One region of the Paenibacillus sp. FSL R5-0914 genome, then DNA from elsewhere that is predicted to be linked to it. Evidence: predicted binding sites of a transcription regulator. Region 1 holds the regulator's gene; each other region holds the start of a gene.
The links. Region 1 encodes Rex, which represses fermentation and respiration genes when NADH is low (regulators of the CRP and FNR family bind a similar motif). Its sites were predicted from a motif close to TTGTGAAATATTTCACAA; they were not measured.
Positions count from the first base shown of each region.

Region 2: the regulator Rex is predicted to act here: its motif matches at 3,392-3,409, upstream of MKX60_RS14870 (flavocytochrome c).
Region 3: the regulator Rex is predicted to act here: its motif matches at 2,575-2,592, upstream of MKX60_RS16890 (DUF1641 domain-containing protein).

Region 1 covers NZ_JBBORH010000001.1:3,069,410-3,075,126, reverse strand. The annotation lists gene MKX60_RS13615 (cell wall elongation regulator TseB-like domain-containing protein) at 1-391, opposite strand, end outside; gene MKX60_RS13610 (amidohydrolase) at 561-1,862, opposite strand; gene MKX60_RS13605 (redox-sensing transcriptional repressor Rex) at 1,849-2,502, opposite strand; gene dinG (ATP-dependent DNA helicase DinG) at 2,634-5,495, opposite strand; gene MKX60_RS13595 (tetratricopeptide repeat protein) at 5,632-5,717, opposite strand, start outside.
Region 2 covers NZ_JBBORH010000001.1:3,363,179-3,368,895, reverse strand. The annotation lists gene MKX60_RS14880 (response regulator) at 1-69, opposite strand, end outside; gene dcuS (DcuS/MalK family sensor histidine kinase) at 66-1,673, opposite strand; gene MKX60_RS14870 (flavocytochrome c) at 1,830-3,374, opposite strand; gene MKX60_RS14865 (DUF6855 family protein) at 3,557-3,967, opposite strand; gene MKX60_RS14860 (hypothetical protein) at 4,090-5,367, opposite strand; gene MKX60_RS14855 (hypothetical protein) at 5,638-5,717, shown strand, end outside.
Region 3 covers NZ_JBBORH010000002.1:188,957-194,673, reverse strand. The annotation lists gene MKX60_RS16900 (SGNH/GDSL hydrolase family protein) at 1-620, opposite strand, end outside; gene MKX60_RS16895 (NAD(P)/FAD-dependent oxidoreductase) at 781-1,959, opposite strand; gene MKX60_RS16890 (DUF1641 domain-containing protein) at 1,999-2,442, opposite strand; gene MKX60_RS16885 (DUF2785 domain-containing protein) at 2,651-3,493, opposite strand; gene MKX60_RS16880 (nitroreductase family protein) at 3,757-4,374, shown strand; gene MKX60_RS16875 (hypothetical protein) at 4,483-5,103, opposite strand; gene dnaN (DNA polymerase III subunit beta) at 5,175-5,717, opposite strand, start outside.

The DNA.
Region 1 (5,717 bases):
GCAACAACCGCTCAATGCTGATGTCCGGAAGATCGGCTTTTATAAGGCTACGCATTTTCGCTTCAGAGGTCCCTTTACTTAGTTCTTCAGCATATACTGCGTCGGTTCCTTCAGCAAACTTCCCGTCTACAGTAAAACGTACCCAAACCATCAACTCGGTCCCGGCTTCATTCTTCCCTGTTAAGACCCAGTACACCGCATTATCATCCCACACGGATTTCTGCGCTTTGGTTACCTCTGTCAGACCAGCACTGGTTTTAGCGACATCCTTAGCGATATCTCGCTCGTTCCATTGATCTTTCATAATATAAGCATAGAACTGGATAAGTCCGAACAGAAGGAGCAGAATCAGAACTGACCCCAGGAGGATCCATTTTTTCCTTTTCTTCAAGGTACAGCTCCCTTTCTAGTAATATATCTTTTTTGATTATATAACACACCTGTGTGTTTATCCAAAGTTTCATATCCAATTCAATGATCTAATTATCAGAAACACAAAAGGCTGTAACTTTGCAATCGCAGAAAGTCACAGCCTTTCAGTTATTCGTTATGATCTTAGACTATCGTTTAAGCAGTCCATCAAATGATTCTTGCGCCTTACGACGGATTGCTTCCTCATCTAGCGTTATACATTCTCCATGTTTTACAACCTGTTTACCATTCACCCATACATGCTCAACGTCCTTGGCGCTGGCAGAGTATACAGCATGAGACAACAGATCTGTGTGTGGTAGCAAATGCGGCTGGTCTATATCAATCGCGATAAAGTCCGCTTTCATGCCAACAGCGAGTCTACCCACATCATTTAAAAAGATAGACTTTGCGCCATACTCTGTAGCTATACGCAGCGCTTCCGGAGCTGGGACAGCCGTCGGATCACCACTTACACCTTTATGGATGAGGGCTGCAAGACGCATCTCTTCAAACATATCCAGGTTATTATTGCTTGCCGCACCATCTGTACCCAGTGACACCTTCACACCAGCCTTTAGAAGATCCGTAACCCGAGCCACTCCACTAGCCAGTTTCAGATTACTTCCTGGGTTATGAGACACGCCTACATCATGACGAGCCAGTATCTCGATCTCTTCATCATTCAAATGAACGCCATGTGCAACAATAGACGGACGTGTGAACATTCCAAGCTTCTCTAAATGCGCTACAGGCCGAAGTCCGTAATCCACCACATTCTGCTCCACTTCGCGTTTGGTCTCGGACATATGGGTATGCATCGGTAAATCCAAATCATGTGCCGCTTGTACAAACTTAACAAAGAAGTCCGGTGGGCAAGTATATGGGGCGTGTGGCGAGATCATCGTCGTAATTCTACCATCAGCCTTACCATGCCAATTTCGTGCAAAAGAAATCGCTTCCGCAAGCTTGTGATTTTGTACTTCCTCTGGGCATAATCCGATTACGCCTCTCATCAGTACGGAACGGATGCCTGATAATTCGACTACCTCTGCTACTCGATCCATATGATCATACATATCCAAGAAGGTTGTAGTACCACCTTTTAGCATTTCCAGTACCGACAAGGAGGTTCCCCAGTATACATCTTCTCCAGTGAATTTCGCTTCCATCGGCCACATCTTCTCTTGAAGCCACACCTGAAGTGCTAAATCATCTCCATAACCACGAAGCAATGACATTGCGGCATGGCCATGTGTGTTTACCAGACCTGGCATAAACAGCAGACGACTGCCATCAACAACTTGCACATCATCTTCCATTAAAGGTTCTTCTTTTCCTATGTAAGTGATCAAATCATCTTCAATAGTCATATATCCGCTCAGAACCGGCTCATCCGTTCCCGGAATAAGAAAACGCCCGCCCTTAATAATCGTTTTACTGCTCTTCATTTCCGCTTTCTTCCTTTCCGTCTTTCAAATAATAAGCAAGGCTTTGCAAATCCGTTGTAAAATCGGCAGCATGAACACGGATATTCGATGGTGTTTTTAGAATCACTGGTGCAAAATTCAAAATCGCCTCAATGCCAGACTCAATGAGAATATCTGCTACATTCTGCGCTTCTGAATCAGGCACAGTAATTATCCCAATTCGAATACCTTGCTCACGAACCGTCTGACCAAGCTCCTCCATCGGTTGAACGGTAAGAGAGTTGATTTTCCGCCCTACCTTAGGTGCATAGGAGTCAAATATAGCGGTAATCTTCATAGTATCTTTCAGATAAGCATTGTAATTAGATAATGCATGTCCAAGGTTACCAGCACCTACTAAAGCCACATTCAATTGTTGATCCAGCTTCAGAATATGACGGATTTTTTCAATAAGATAAGTTACGTCATACCCGATACCTTTTCTACCAAAGTCTCCAAAATAAGCTAAATCTTTACGAATTTGAGCAGGATTTAAATCAAGTTTTTGTCCTAGTTCTTGTGAGGAAACGGTTAATATTTCACGTTTCTGGAGATCATTCAAGAAACGCAAGTACACAGGAAGTCTGCGAACAACGGCTTCTGATATTTTATCCGATTTCATAATTTACCTCCTAATTTAAGTGATATTCTGTTCAAATCCTATCGAAATATCTGCACCTCGTCTCAAGGAAGAGCGGTATTCTTATACCGCCCTTCCTTGTAGAGTGATTAATAAGATCGATGACGTTCTTTTCAAGAAACGCCTCCGTCTTCCAACCACTCCGCTATACGAGGAACCATTTGATCCGTAAGCATATGCTCCATTTTCGGGCCAGGCAACGAATAGAGGAAATACTTCCCATAGTGAGATTCTATCACCCTTGTGTCATACACAATAACAATACCCCGATCTTGCGCTGTCCGTACCAGCCTCCCAAATCCTTGCTTGAAGCGAATAACCGCCTGAGGAACAGACAACTTCATGAACGGATTCTTTTTCTGGGCTTGTAATAACTCAGACTTCGCTTCCGCTAGAGGGTGGTTTGGCGGTTGAAATGGGAGCCTCACGATGGCCAAGCATGTTAATGCTTCACCTGGAATATCTACACCCTCCCAAAAGCTGCTTGTTCCTAATAGTACAGAAGCTGCACTGTCCTGAAAACGGCGGATCAGCTTGCTACGGCTGCCCCCCTCCACGCCTTGACCTAGCACCGTGATCTCTTGTGAGGCTAGAGCCTCTTTCAGAGGATCGTAAACCTGGCGTAGCATCTTGTAAGAAGTAAACAGGACAAGCATCCGCCCACGTGTTGTAATAGCTGCTTCTGCTAGTGACTGTACGAGTGTATCGACAAATCGGGCATCGCCTACACTCCCCTTCACACTAGGGAAATCCCGCGGAATAACTAACAGCGCCTGCTCCCGATACTTAAAGGGAGAAGGCAGGAGTGATGTCATCAGACGCCCCTCTTCCGCAGCTTCATTAAGTCCGAGATTATCAATCATAAACTGGAAAGATTTATCCACAGAGAGTGTCGCCGAAGTTAGTACGATACTTTTCTTCTTGTCGAAAAACAGCTCCTTAAGCTGAGTACTAACATCAACAGGAACGGCATACAGCTGTAGCGATTTACTGCGATAATTTCCATTCGCCTCCAGCCAATATACTACATTCTCATCATTTAATCCCATAAAAAACCGTACTTGCTCACGTATAGAAGCTAAATCCTTAAATAAGCCGCTAATATCGGTAACTAGACTATCTGAGGAAGATTGACCTTCTTGATCTCGCATCTCATTAAGCATTTTATCACCTTTACGGATAATTTCGCTTAATGTCAGATTCATAGTATTCTCTAAAGCAACCAATTCATCCCAATCATTCGGTTTACGGGTAGGAAGTAGCCGCATGACTAACTGGCCGGCTTCTCCCGCCGCTGCATCGCTACGTTCCGGCAAGAGGCTGAATAGTTTATCACTAAGCAGATCCCAGGTTTCTTTTACGGTAAGCAGGTCCGGATAGATTCTATCGATCACTCCGCTCCATTCAGAAGCTTCCTCACTGCCTGATGACTGAAGCATTTGGCGAAGTGTAGGAAGTTGGCCATTTCGACTATCCTTATAAAGACGCGATAATGTATGTGCCACCGTGAAATGCTTCATATGCATGCCTAAATGCTTGCCAGCCACGTCCTCCAGATGATGGGCCTCATCTATTACAAGATGTTCATAAGCGGGAAGTAGTTGATGCCCAGCCTTAACATCTGCGAAAAGCTTAGAGTGGTTCGTAATGACCACGTCTGCAATACCAGCTTCATGCTTAGCCCGATGATAATAACACTTACGGAACCAAGGACACGAGCGACCCAGACAAGAATCGGTATCGCTTGCCACCGTCTCCCAAAAATCTCCGCCACGTCCACTTAGATTGAGCTCTTCGTCATCTCCTGATTCACTTTGTGTCAGCCAAACGATCATCTGAGCCGCAGTAAGCGCATCTTCCCTCGGACTTATAAAGTCTTTTTTATTAATTTTATGTTCGAACTTACGAAGACACAAATAATGCCCTCTGCCCTTAAAAATTGCAGCTTTAAATGGAAAAGGAACTACCTGCGTTAACAAAGGAATATCACGCTCACGCAATTGATCCTGCAGATTAATAGTATGAGTGCTGACCATGACTTTTTCATTAGTTCGTACGCTTTGGTATATGGCAGGCAATAAATAACCAAGGGATTTACCGGTTCCTGTCCCTGCTTCGATCAATAGATGCTTGTCTTCGGCAAGTGCCGTCATCACCTCATTGATCATAATATCCTGAGCTTCTCGGCTTTCATACTGTGGCAAAGTTTCTTTAAGTCGTTTCGTTACTTCATCCATATAATCTGTAAAAGATAAATTGTGTAGTGGATTCTCAGCATGCTCGTCTCGAGGTGGAGCTAATTCATTCCAGTCTCCTACAGCAAGCGCTAATTGACGATAGAAAGTCAGATCACCTTCGGGCTGAAGCGTCTCCGCTTCCCGTTCACGCAGCAGACCATCAAAATACCAACCCAGATCACTATCCTCTTCCGTAAACAGCTCACAGAGTCTCTGAATCGTCAGCAGAGGCAAATCGTAGAGCTCCTCCAGACATTTCAGCAATACAAGAGCAGTTGCGAGTGCATCACTGTCTGCCTGATGCGGACGATCATGCGTCACTCCAAAATGTGCACTAACTGATCCTAGTTGATAGGATGTGAGAGAAGGAAAGCAGATTTTCAGAAAATCAATCGTATCTAAAATCCGCCCTTGAAATGGTAAATACCCACATCGGTCTAAAGCATTTTGCAAAAAATGGAAGTCAAATGCGACATTATGCCCTACAAGCACAACATCATCCAAGAGTGGGACAAGCTCCATCATCATCTCATCCAGCTCAGGTGCATCCTTTACATCATCGTCGGTAATCCCCGTTAGACCAGTTATAAAAGGAGGTATCGGCGTTCCGGGCTTGACATAGGAACCATATACCCGGGAGATGGACCGGTCTTCTTCTATAATTGCAAGGCCAACCTGGATAATTTCACCCACGGATTGGGTTCCCGTTGTTTCAAAATCAAGCACGGCAAATTTCATTATAATTCTATTCCCTTTCAATTGAGACTCTTAATCAGCATAACAGAAGTTGCGAAAAAAGGCGATGCACACCACTGGTTCAGGGGATGCATCGCTTGAATGAAAATGCGGAATAATAAACCGTAAACGTAATAATTTACAATAATGAAACAAGCTGATTTCCGAAATGAAGCTTACCTCCTCGGCGGCGGCAAACCTCCAAATTAACGGTTGGTTCAGGAA
Region 2 (5,717 bases), 290 kb from region 1:
TTGCTCCAAATAGAATTTATTCATCTCGGCTACCATCGGATCATCTTCTACAATCAATACACTAATCATTGACCATCACTCTTTGCTCGATAGGGTAAACTAACCGTAAATCGAGTCCCTTCTCCCTTTCCTGTTTCACAAACAATCTTACCTCCCATAGCTTTAAGGCTCCGCTCAACCAGATACAAGCCGATGCCTCGGTCATTTCCTTTTGTCGAATACCCCTGTTGAAAAATAAGCGGCAATTTCTCATCTGGGATACCGCTTCCATTATCGCTAACCGTAACTATCAGCGTCTTATCCTGATATTGAAAGCTGAAATGAATATATTTGCTGCCTCTACCTTCCGGCGCTTCCATTGCATTATCCAAAAGATTACCGACTATCGTAATGAGTTGGCAGGAGCGTTCCGGATCGCTAGGCTCCGGCAGAACCCCATCCTCCAGAAGCACCAGTCGAACTCCGGCTTCTCTGGCCCGGCTCAGCTTACCCAATAGAAATCCCGCCATCACAGGGTCCTTCACTTGTCTCACCACCGTTCCCATCTCTGCCTGTGTTGTTGTGACAGTACTTGTTATATACGCCTCCAACCGATCATACCTTTTCATATGTGTTAATCCTAATATTACATGCAGCTTGTTCATAAACTCATGCGCCTGGGCACGCAATGCCTCAGCATATAAGGAGATGCCAGATAACCTTTCCATAAGTATGCTGATCTCCGTCTTATCACGGAATGTGGCAATTGCACCTTCTACAGCTCCCTTTACATGAATGGGAACCACGTTTGCCAGTAACGTAACACCGCTATGCTCCACCTCCAAGTCCTGGCTGGCTTCACCGGTTTTGAGCACTGTATTCATCCGCAGTGATGGCCAAAAGCTCTCTACCGACTGGTTCAAGGGATCATCCTGCATGCCAATGGCTGCAAGCAAACGCCTGGCTTCTGTATTAATCAAAGTAATACGTGAATCTTTATCAACGGCAATGACTCCCTCCCTAACTGACTGTAGCATGGAGTTGCGCTCTTCCAAAAGCTTAGCAATAGCGGCCGGTTCCATGCCAAACATCATTTTTTTGATAACACGTGCCAGCAGAAATGCTCCCGCAGCCCCTATTAGACTGCCTATAAGCAATCCCCAATAAAGGATTCCCACGTTCTCTCTTATGGCAAGTCTGATGTTTCCCAGAGATATCCCTACTGCCACCGCTCCTAATTGTTTCCCGCTTGCAGAGAAGACAGGTGAAAACGCTCTTACAGATGGGCCCAAAGAACCCTCGGCTTCCGAGATACTTTCCCGCCCCTGCAAGACTGCAGCTTCATCGCCACCGATAAAATGCTTACCAATTTTGTCCTTGTCCGGATGGGAATATCGGATTGCATTCATATCCATGACCACAACAAATTCCACATTGTTCAACAATCGGATTTCCTCAGTGTAGCTTTGCAATTCAGACGAGCTGCGTGATTTGTTTAACGCTTCAATAATTAGAGGGTTACGCGATAACGTACGGGAAATGATCACAGCCTTTTGTTCCAACGAGGATTTTGTTTGTGAGGAAACCTTTATACTAAATAGCACATAGACCACTAGCAGCATTATGATAAGAACTGCACCAATCATCAAAGTAATTGTAGTTTGCAGCCGAAGTGTATGTTTGCCAATTTTCATCAGCTGTCCCTCCGGAAATTTTTCTTCATTCTAACGTATACGTGCAAGGATCGCTATGACCTTATACGCTACACCGTCATAATAACACAACAAACGCATGGCTAAGATGAGCCCAAGCGTTTGTTTGTCTAACCGAAAAGAGACAGGGGGGATAACTTATTGAGCTTTTACGAAATCAGCGGATTTCATACCCGTTTGGCGGCCGAAAATAATAATTTCCGCAACAGAGTTACCACCGATCCGATTTTGACCATGCAAGCCTCCGGTAACTTCGCCTGCTGCAAAAAGGCCTGGAATCGGTTGTCCATCTTTATTTAAAACTTCTGTGTTGGTGTTGATTTTCACGCCCCCCATCGTGTAGTGAATTCCAGGGCCGATTTTAATTGCATAATATGGCGCGCCGGACAAGTCATTGTCCATTCCGGTCGTTCTACCGAAGTCGGCATCCTGTTTATTCGTCACCGCGCTGTTCCATGTGTCCAGTGCAGTTTTCAACTGATCTGCTGGTACGTCCATTTCTTTTGCCAAAGCCTCGATCGAATCTCCTTGGATAACGAAGCCCATTTTTTCATATTGTTCAATCGCTTTAGCGCGAGATTTTACGCCGGAATCAAATACAAGAAACGCAGATTTCTCAGGAAGCTTATTGATTGCAGCGGTGACATTATCTCGGGTATCCAGTTCGTTTGTGAAACGTTTGCCTACACTTGAAACCAGGATCGCTCCTTCCCCACGAACAGCCTCCCCAATGAGATAGGATTTTTCCTGCTGCACAGTCGGGTGAACTTGGATTTGATACATATCGACTGTGGTACCGCCGAGCTTCTCAATCATCTTGATACCGTCACCGGTGCTGCCCGGCTGGTTGGTGGTAACGTACCCCTCCAAATCAGATCTGACTCCTGAAATCATGTCTAAATTGGCGCCGAAACCGCCGGTTGTCACCACGACAGCAGACGCTGTAATCGTTTTCTCTTCCGTTTGGTCAAAGATAACTTTGACGCCATTGACCTTACCGTCTTTTTCGGTAATTTCCTTGACATTGGCGTTCACAAAAAGGGGAATGCCTTGTTCTTGTACGTTTTTCACCAAGCCTTTGACAAGGTATTGTCCTACTGCAGAGCCATCTTCAGGACGGTGTGTGCGTTTTTCGTTCATCCCGCCTGTAATCGTGATATTATTCAATCTAATCCCGATAGAATCCAGCCAATCAATCGCACTTGCGGAATTGTCTACGAAGAAACGAAGCATCTCTTTATCGTTCGTATCATGGCCACCTTTTAAGGACTCTTCATAAAACAGATCATTGCTGTCTTCAATGCCTTGCTCTTTTTGGAATTTCGTTTCAGAAGCATTCATTCCCGAAGATGATTTTGTTGTATTTCCGCCGGCAACCGGCATTTTTTCAAAAATAACCGGGTTCATACCTTTTGCTCTCGCCTCAAGTGCAGCAGACATTCCGGCACCGCCTGCACCAATAATGATGATGTCATATTTATCTTTTAGTTGATCGTACGGTGTATAGCTAGCTTTGGATGCTCCCGAAACGGCTTCAGTTTCCTTTGTCTCGTTGATCTTGCTGGTGTTCTTGCTGGTGTTCTTGTTCCCGTTTCCATTGCTGCTGTTGCTGTTGCCACATCCTGTGATAACAAGCATGACTGAGAGAACGAGAATAAGAGCAGTGGTTACTTTTTTATTCATGTTATAGCTTTGCCCCCTTGTGAATATTTTTACAATCAGCTTAACGGCAAAGGGCCTGCTCTTGAAAGTTTATGTAACTAAAAAAAACGTTTTGTAACTAAATTAATCACTGCAATGTGTACGAAAGACCACCGGTTAGGGGCATGGCTCAAAAAAAGAAGAGCCTTTAGGCTCTCCTTCGTTTACAAGATCGCTTTCATCCGATTGTTTCTTGGATTATGCTCTACTTCCGCAAGACCCAATTCTTCGAGCAACGGTGGGATATACATTCCGAATCGCCCCCGAAGTCCCTTCTTTAATCCATACCAACCGCCGACAGGGTTTTCAGGTGAACGCCCCCATGCTTCAACGGTACCTTCTTTTGCTGGTTTTTGCTCATCAGCACTTCCTAACTCCATCCAATCACCATTTTGTATAAGCATGGCGTGTAGATCTTCAATACAGCGGTAGTCATAATGCAAAACCGTTTTCCCTACAGTGCAAACTATAATTTCTTTACCGTCTTTTTCGACCTTGTACATTTCATACTCGGATGTTTGCGGTGGTGTCTTTAACTTCCAAGGATTTTCCTTGGTTCCTGTAGCTGTCGTCATATTTTCAACTCCCAAAGTAACTCACAAAATTAGTAAGTTCTACTGATTTTATTATATTTGCATCACCTTACTATACTTCATTACCTTTATTCGTCCTACTCAGTATAAGAAAGCTTGCACTATCATTCCAAACTACTCAACTCCACCACATCTCCACTAGTGGCCTTCACAGCATAATTACAATCTAACTTCCCGCACAGCACATACTTCTTCTGCCCAGGATCATACACATAGACGGGTGTTAATTCGAACCATCCCTTGAGCTTGTCATAAGCTTCGTCATGGCTTACAGAAATCCCCTCTTCGCTCTTGAACTCATCAAATATATCGAGCATTGGCTTGTTATCCATATAATTTATAACCTTATAATTCTGCACATCGATGAACAGGAGGATCTTACGCTGGAATATACGATTACTTGGCGCCTTCATCCTCAGTGTTGCCTGAATATGTCCTCTTTCCCGTTGAAAAGTCTTCAACATCCATTCTCCGGATTCATCCGGAAAGAGCTGGCTTAAACCAGCTTCGACTGCGGCTATACATTCGGCTTGTTCTGCGTCTGTGATAGGAAATGAGTCCGGATGCGGCTCACTAGCTATTGCCTGCTCAATGGAAACTACCTCAAGTAGGCGTATCTCCGTCCTTTCGAACGGCTCCAGCTCCGTATTCTGTTGCTCCCAATGTATTACTTGATCAATACTCAGTCGTGCTCTCGTACCTGATATAAACTCAAATGGGATGGTGGTTGTTCCGTCATTTGAAATGTAGATTTCTTCTATCCCATAGATCGGCAGGAGTTGCTTCGTCTCGTACACCGGATATTCTATAAGCTGTAGTTGTTTCCTCGCCTGTGGCTCTATCGTTTGAAGTGTGAGAGTATAGTTCTCTTTGTGCACAAGGGAGCTGGAAGGAAACTGGCCATATACACTGTAAAAAACAAGCCTGCCTTCCGCATCGAAGCGAAGCTCGATCCGTCCACCAGGAGTGACTGGTATGCTACCTATTTTTTCAATAAAATGATATTCTCCAATCTGTTCCTTCTCTAAGTGGAATTGTTTACCGTATACAATCCTTGCCTCATCTTCAATCCACCGGATGACTCCGTTAAAATCTATATTTTGGAATGGTGTCCCATTCGCATAAGATATCCCGCCAACAAAAATCACACTTTTATAGTTGCGGGATTGTAGGTCAATCGTGATGACGGCAGTTCCTTCCGGATTGTAATCGCCCTTCCATTCCTTCATATGTGCAGGAAACCATTCCATACTAAGAAAATAGTTGGTCTCTCCCAGTATCGTAACGTCGCGATAAATTTCATGAGATTGTAAGTAGTAGTTGTCCAATCCATATTTTTGCTGTGTAGCATCAAGCAGTTCTTTGATTCGAATATCCATCATAGTGCACCCCATAAAATTGATGCCTACATCATACCATTACTTAGTGTTGATTACGAAGCGCAGCAGCGAATATTCGAGTCGATTGTTACTTATTAAATAGTAAAATCTTCTGAATATTCTACATGCTCATGCAATGGGCTTTGCTGATGTTCAGAAAATGATCAGTAGCTTGGGTTTTAATAATGCAGAGTGTAATAATATTTTGCACAACCTTCACCAGAATTCTATACGTGAATAATGACCAAAAATTTTTATTGGAGGTAAATCATCATGAATGACATCATCGATGGAAATGCGGCGTTAATACAATTTTTCCCACTTCCAGCGCATCTTTATAGTAAGGATATTGC
Region 3 (5,717 bases), on a different contig from region 1:
GCGCTAACCGTCTTAAGCCAAGCCTCTGCAATAAGTGCATGGCCCGCAGGTGATGGATGTACTCCATCCGGAGCCCAATAAGCAGGCTCTGCTTTCACGGATGCCGCAGCAAACAGGCCATCCAACGGAACAAGTAATGCACCATATTCACGTGCCAATTCACGAACAATGTGAATTTTAGGGTCCAAATCCTGGCGCCAAGTTCTACGATCTTCTGGGACAGGCAACACAAATGGCTCGATTAAGACTAAATTAGCAGCCAGCGAATGCTGCGTGCGTTCGATCAGGTCACGATACGCAGCTTCAAATTGTTCAGGCGTTGTTTCCTGACCAGAATCAAAGCGGCGCCAAGTGTCATTTATCCCAATATATATGGACACCCAAGTCGGCTTCAGATTCAGGCAATCCTTCTCCCAGCGTTCCTGCAAATCTACTGCACGGTTGCCGCTAATTCCACGATTATAGAACGTAAGATTCTTCTCAGGATATAAATGCCCCAGACGAGCGGCGACCATCAATGCATAACCTACACCAAGCGATGAAGCATCATCATAATTACGACCCCAATCCGTTATACTGTCGCCTTGAAACAGAATGACATCGTTTTGTCGGAATAACATCACGTAATCCTCCCCTATTTTCCCCTGTTAATATTAGCCAATATAGTATATCAAAAATGAATACTACGTACTAGGACAATCATTAACAATTCATGGTAGAAACCACTAGAGATCAACAAAAAAACCTGCTCAAATTAGAGCAGGTTTTCCAATAATACAATTAATAAGCTAAGCTAAACAATCCTTTAATGTGGGACAAGTAACGAATATTACTTGCTTCCTTCATCAAGGTTGCAGGTAATCCTTTTAGCGGAGTTGAGCTAGCACCAACAATGGCTACACCGTCTTTACGACCTAAGCTCGCAAGCGTACCTGAGTTGATCGGACTAAAGGATTCAAATGATTTATCCTTCAAGTATGCATAAAGATTGTACCCGATCAATTCGCCCATTTGCCAAGCGATTTGTGCAGTTGGTGGATATGGACGACCATCTTCGGCAAAGACAACGGCGCTGTCACCAGCAACGAATACGTCTTTGTGTGATGTGGATTGCAAGAATTCATTTACCGTTGCACGACCACGGTTCACTTCAAGACCGGACTCACCAATCAGTGGATTTCCTTGTACGCCACCAGTCCATACGAAGGTGTTAGCAATAATTTTTTGACCATCTTTCAAGTCAATGACATTATCCGCTACATTCGTAACAGGTAGTCCTGTCAAGAATTGAACACCACGTTTTTCTAAGCTTGCCACTGCGCGTTCGATCAATGCATCTGGCAATACTGGTAAAATCTTAGGGCCTGCTTCAACCAGCATCAGTTTAATTTCTTTAGGATCCACGCCATATTTCTTAGTGAGTGTTGGCAACACATCAGCGATTTCACCAACAAGTTCAACACCTGTTAAGCCACCGCCACCGATTAGGATGCTTGCATCCGCTGGATTTTTAGACTTCGCATATTCACGGATACGCTCATCAATATGACGATGAATTCTGTTAGCATCTGCTGCCGATTTCAAAACCATACTGTATTGCTCAAGACCTGGAATGCCAAAATAAGCCGTAGTGCTTCCAAGACCCACAACTAAAGCATCGTAGGACAATGTCACACCATCAGATAGTGTAATTTGTTTGTTTTCAACAGAAAAAGAATTCACCTTTGCAATTTTCAGGTCGATATCTTTACCTGCAAAAAGCTTAGCTAATGGCATAGCAACAGCACCTTCTGCAACACTACCCGCTGCAAGACGATGCAATTCTGTAATAATTTGATGTGTAGGATATTGATTAACGACTGTAATTTTAGCTTCGTCCTTCTTCAGGTACTTGCGTACAGTTAAGGCGCTTAGTAGACCACCATAACCTGCTCCTAGAATGACAATATGTTTAGACATGATGTTTCCTCCGTCCTTACGAATGAGATATAAAAAATATTATTTCTGTTGACTGCGTTCGCCGGCAACTTGAAGATAAGCATTTACGAAACGGAAAAGCTTCTGTGCTTGTGGATCTTTCATCATCTTCATAAGACCAAATACACCGATCACATCGCTATTTTCATTCGCACGATCTTGCGCTTCGATCACTGTAGCTGCCATATTCTTCGCCGAATGAACCACTGGTTCAGCAAGTTCTTTAATTGCACTTACCGTATCACTTTTCAAGACTTCATCCGCAGCAACAGTTTGAACAAAGTCATATGACTTTGTGAGCACGCCGACAAGCTCTGTTAATTTTGGCAACTGTTCCACTAAGACAGTTAACGACTCCTGAACTTCAGGCTTCAATAGCTGCTCTAGAACATTCATTTGTTCTTGAGTGACAGCTAATTTTGGTGATTCTTGCTCAGGTTGTGTTTGAGTGATTGTTTCTGACATATCCGAATCTCCTCTGCAAATAAGCTTTGCTGCTTAATAGTAATAAAAAAATAAAAACTTATAACGCCATATTTCTATTATAGCACTTATCAAGTTATAAATGTCACAAAGTTTTTGATTTTTTCTAAAGTTTTGTGATTTTTATTACATTAAAATAAATTAGTCATAATTTTCGATATTTTTTATACATGCATAGATGATTAAATGCTTATTGTGTAAATTCATTCAAATTCATCTCCGCTTTCAATAAAACCTCGACCATTGCCGGATTGTTCTTTAATGGTAGCAATCTAAAATACAGAGAACGAACGAAATTTTTGGTGTTCACACGAGCAACGTACTGGCCACGGCTTCTCGGCCACCCCCCACATTGCTCCAAGTTGCGAATCCAGTCGACAATAGATTGTTGTGGAAGTAAATGATGATCTATCATTGTAGCTACAATCGTAGCGATCCGTTCATCTTCTTCGTCGCTAAATATGTGCTGATCGTTGTAAAGCATCCTTTGGATGACTGCCAAAACCTCTTCTCTTATTGCAGCATCACTCTCCGAGCAGAGTACCAGTTCATCCAAGGCATCTGCGCCATGGGCTGCAGCATGTGCCCAGCCTTCTTCTGGCATAAATCCTCGTAAATCCAGTTCTTCCTCATAATATCTAATCAGCGCTTCCTTCACATTTGTAAACTCTGCGCTAGCTAAAAAAGCCTGTTCCCTATGCCGCTGAAGAATCAGCGCAACGATCAGTACCGAAAACGTTCTTGTGAACACAGCCTGATCTTCTTTGCTGCCAATGTAATAGAACAAATGCTGCTCATCAAGGAGAATCAAAAGTAGTTCACGAAGCTCCGCATCACTAAACCATTGTTTCTCGTTAATCCATTTGTAGAAGGTGGAATAGATCAAGTCATCTCGTAGCTTCGGCTGTGGATCTCCTATGTACTCAAGCATCAATTTCACATAATCCCTTAATTGCTCCCCACTTTTAAGCTCGTAATCGTTCTCTTCAATTCTTTGCAAGTCAATTATCAACTGCTCTCTAGTATCGTTCAACATTCCCACCCTTTCATTAATAAAAGCAATTTAAATTTTTCGTATCCTAATATCCTAATTTACATCCCAATATTTTACAACATAGTAATTATTCTTCGACATTCCAAAGTACTTAGAGAGCTGAATGTAAATGAAGTGAATTTAATCATTGACGAATATAATTAACTGTGCTATTTTGAGTTAGTAACTAATAGTTAGTTCATTTATAAATATCACTTATTTATAATTAACAAGCAAATACATAACATATGGAGGAATAACTCATGAGCGCTTTTACAGATTTGATTGAATCCCGCAGGTCTGCTATGAATTTTGTTGAAGGGGTGAAGATCCCTCAGAATGAACTAGAGGAAATGTTCTCTTACGCCAGATTGGCTCCATCTGCATATAATCTTCAACATGCCAATTATAAAGTGGTTTCTGATGAGAATTTAAAAGATGAGATTCGTAAAGCGGCTTACGGTCAATATAAAATCCACTCCGCCTCAGCGGTAATAGTGGTACTCGGGGATAAGAATGCTTATCTGAAAGCCCCAGAAATCTTCGGAGGACTTAAAGCTTTAGGGGCTATGAGTCAAGAGGATTATGATGCAGAGATAGAAACGATTAACAATGCATACAAAGGAAATGATGCTTTCCAAAGAGATGAGGCTATTCGGAATGCTTCACTCTCTGCCATGCACTTCATGCTGATTGCCAAAGATAAAGGATGGGATACCTGCCCGATGATCGGCTTTGATCCGGAAGCGATTCAATCCACTTTAAATCTACCCGATCATATGGTACCGGTTATGCTGATCACTATCGGCAAAGACAAGAAACATAAAATCAGACCACGTGGCTATCGTAAACCGGTCAATGAATTCGTTGAATTTATCTGAGGGTTATTGGAAGATATCGATAGATACAACAAAGCGCGTTTCATCCGATATTTGAAGTTCGGATGGAACGCTTTTTTACTAAGGATGTGGAGCTTAAATCTTTCTTCACTACTTAGCATACTGAAGAATTGCAATCGCTGCTCGTTCCCGTCGTTCGGCGTTCTCACTAACAAGAGCTTCCTTCAAAATATCGAGCGCCATTGATAATGTCTCTTCATCCACATGCATTCGATTACTCATCGCTTGCTCTGAATCAGAAGAACCTGTAATCCACAGATCCACACGAGCACTAGGCATCGGCCCCTTATACTGTTTGACCACTCCACTACTGCTAAGAAACTCTTTTATCCCTGCGTTTAGATCGGTTATAGGAAGACTTTTCAGCCAAGTTACACCACGTCGATGGCATGTACCGATGTCTGGCGTGTCAAATAATTCATTGTAAAAATAATCGCCTAGATCACCTAAATGTACCCAATCTCCATCACACACCAGCACATAATCGCCATCCTGCATCGTATGTACGAAGAGTTGAATGGCTTGTATATGTTCTGTAAGCTCCAACTCACTGTATTGGTATGCATGAATCATCCGATCACGGAGCTCCACTTTACTGATGTTCTCCAAATCCCCTATTCCGGGATATCCGATACTCACATAATTATCCTCTAAAAATGCTGTGATTCGTTCGGTCCCAAGCGGCTTTGATCCCATCTGAAACAGATTCATAGATCATCCCTCCAAGTAATTAATATAATATTTTTTCAGCAAAGAGAACTCTTCTTAGCAAGCTCATATGCCTATCCTCCATCCTGCGTCCTCATTGGTGTAATTAAAAAAAGTGTGGACGAAGTCATGTCTACAGGCTGTATCACCAGTGGTCTTTCTTTTCCAGCAAACCTTATTCTAAGCCTATCACTATCGATCGCCCGAAGGATGTCTCTGAAATATTTTCCGTTAAAAGCTACTCGAAAATATTCACCTTCTAGATACTCCAATGGAATCTCCTCTTTTGCCTCACCCACGTCGGCGGTCCTGGATATTAAATGAAGTATACCGGAGGGATATACACCGAGCGTTACACTTTCACCAGCCAATATAGCAATACGTTCAACCACACGCAACAAACGCTCTGTCTTAACGATCACTTCGGATATATATACTTGTGGAATTAAATTATCAACATAGGGATAAGTGCCCTCAAGTAGCGCAGATTGAACCCTCAAGCCATCAGAAATAAATCTGATTTGGTTCTGACCTATCTCGATTTGGGTGCTGCTGCCCTCATCATCGTTTATTATTTTTAAAAGATCCTCAAGGGTGCTGCCCGGTATAATGACATT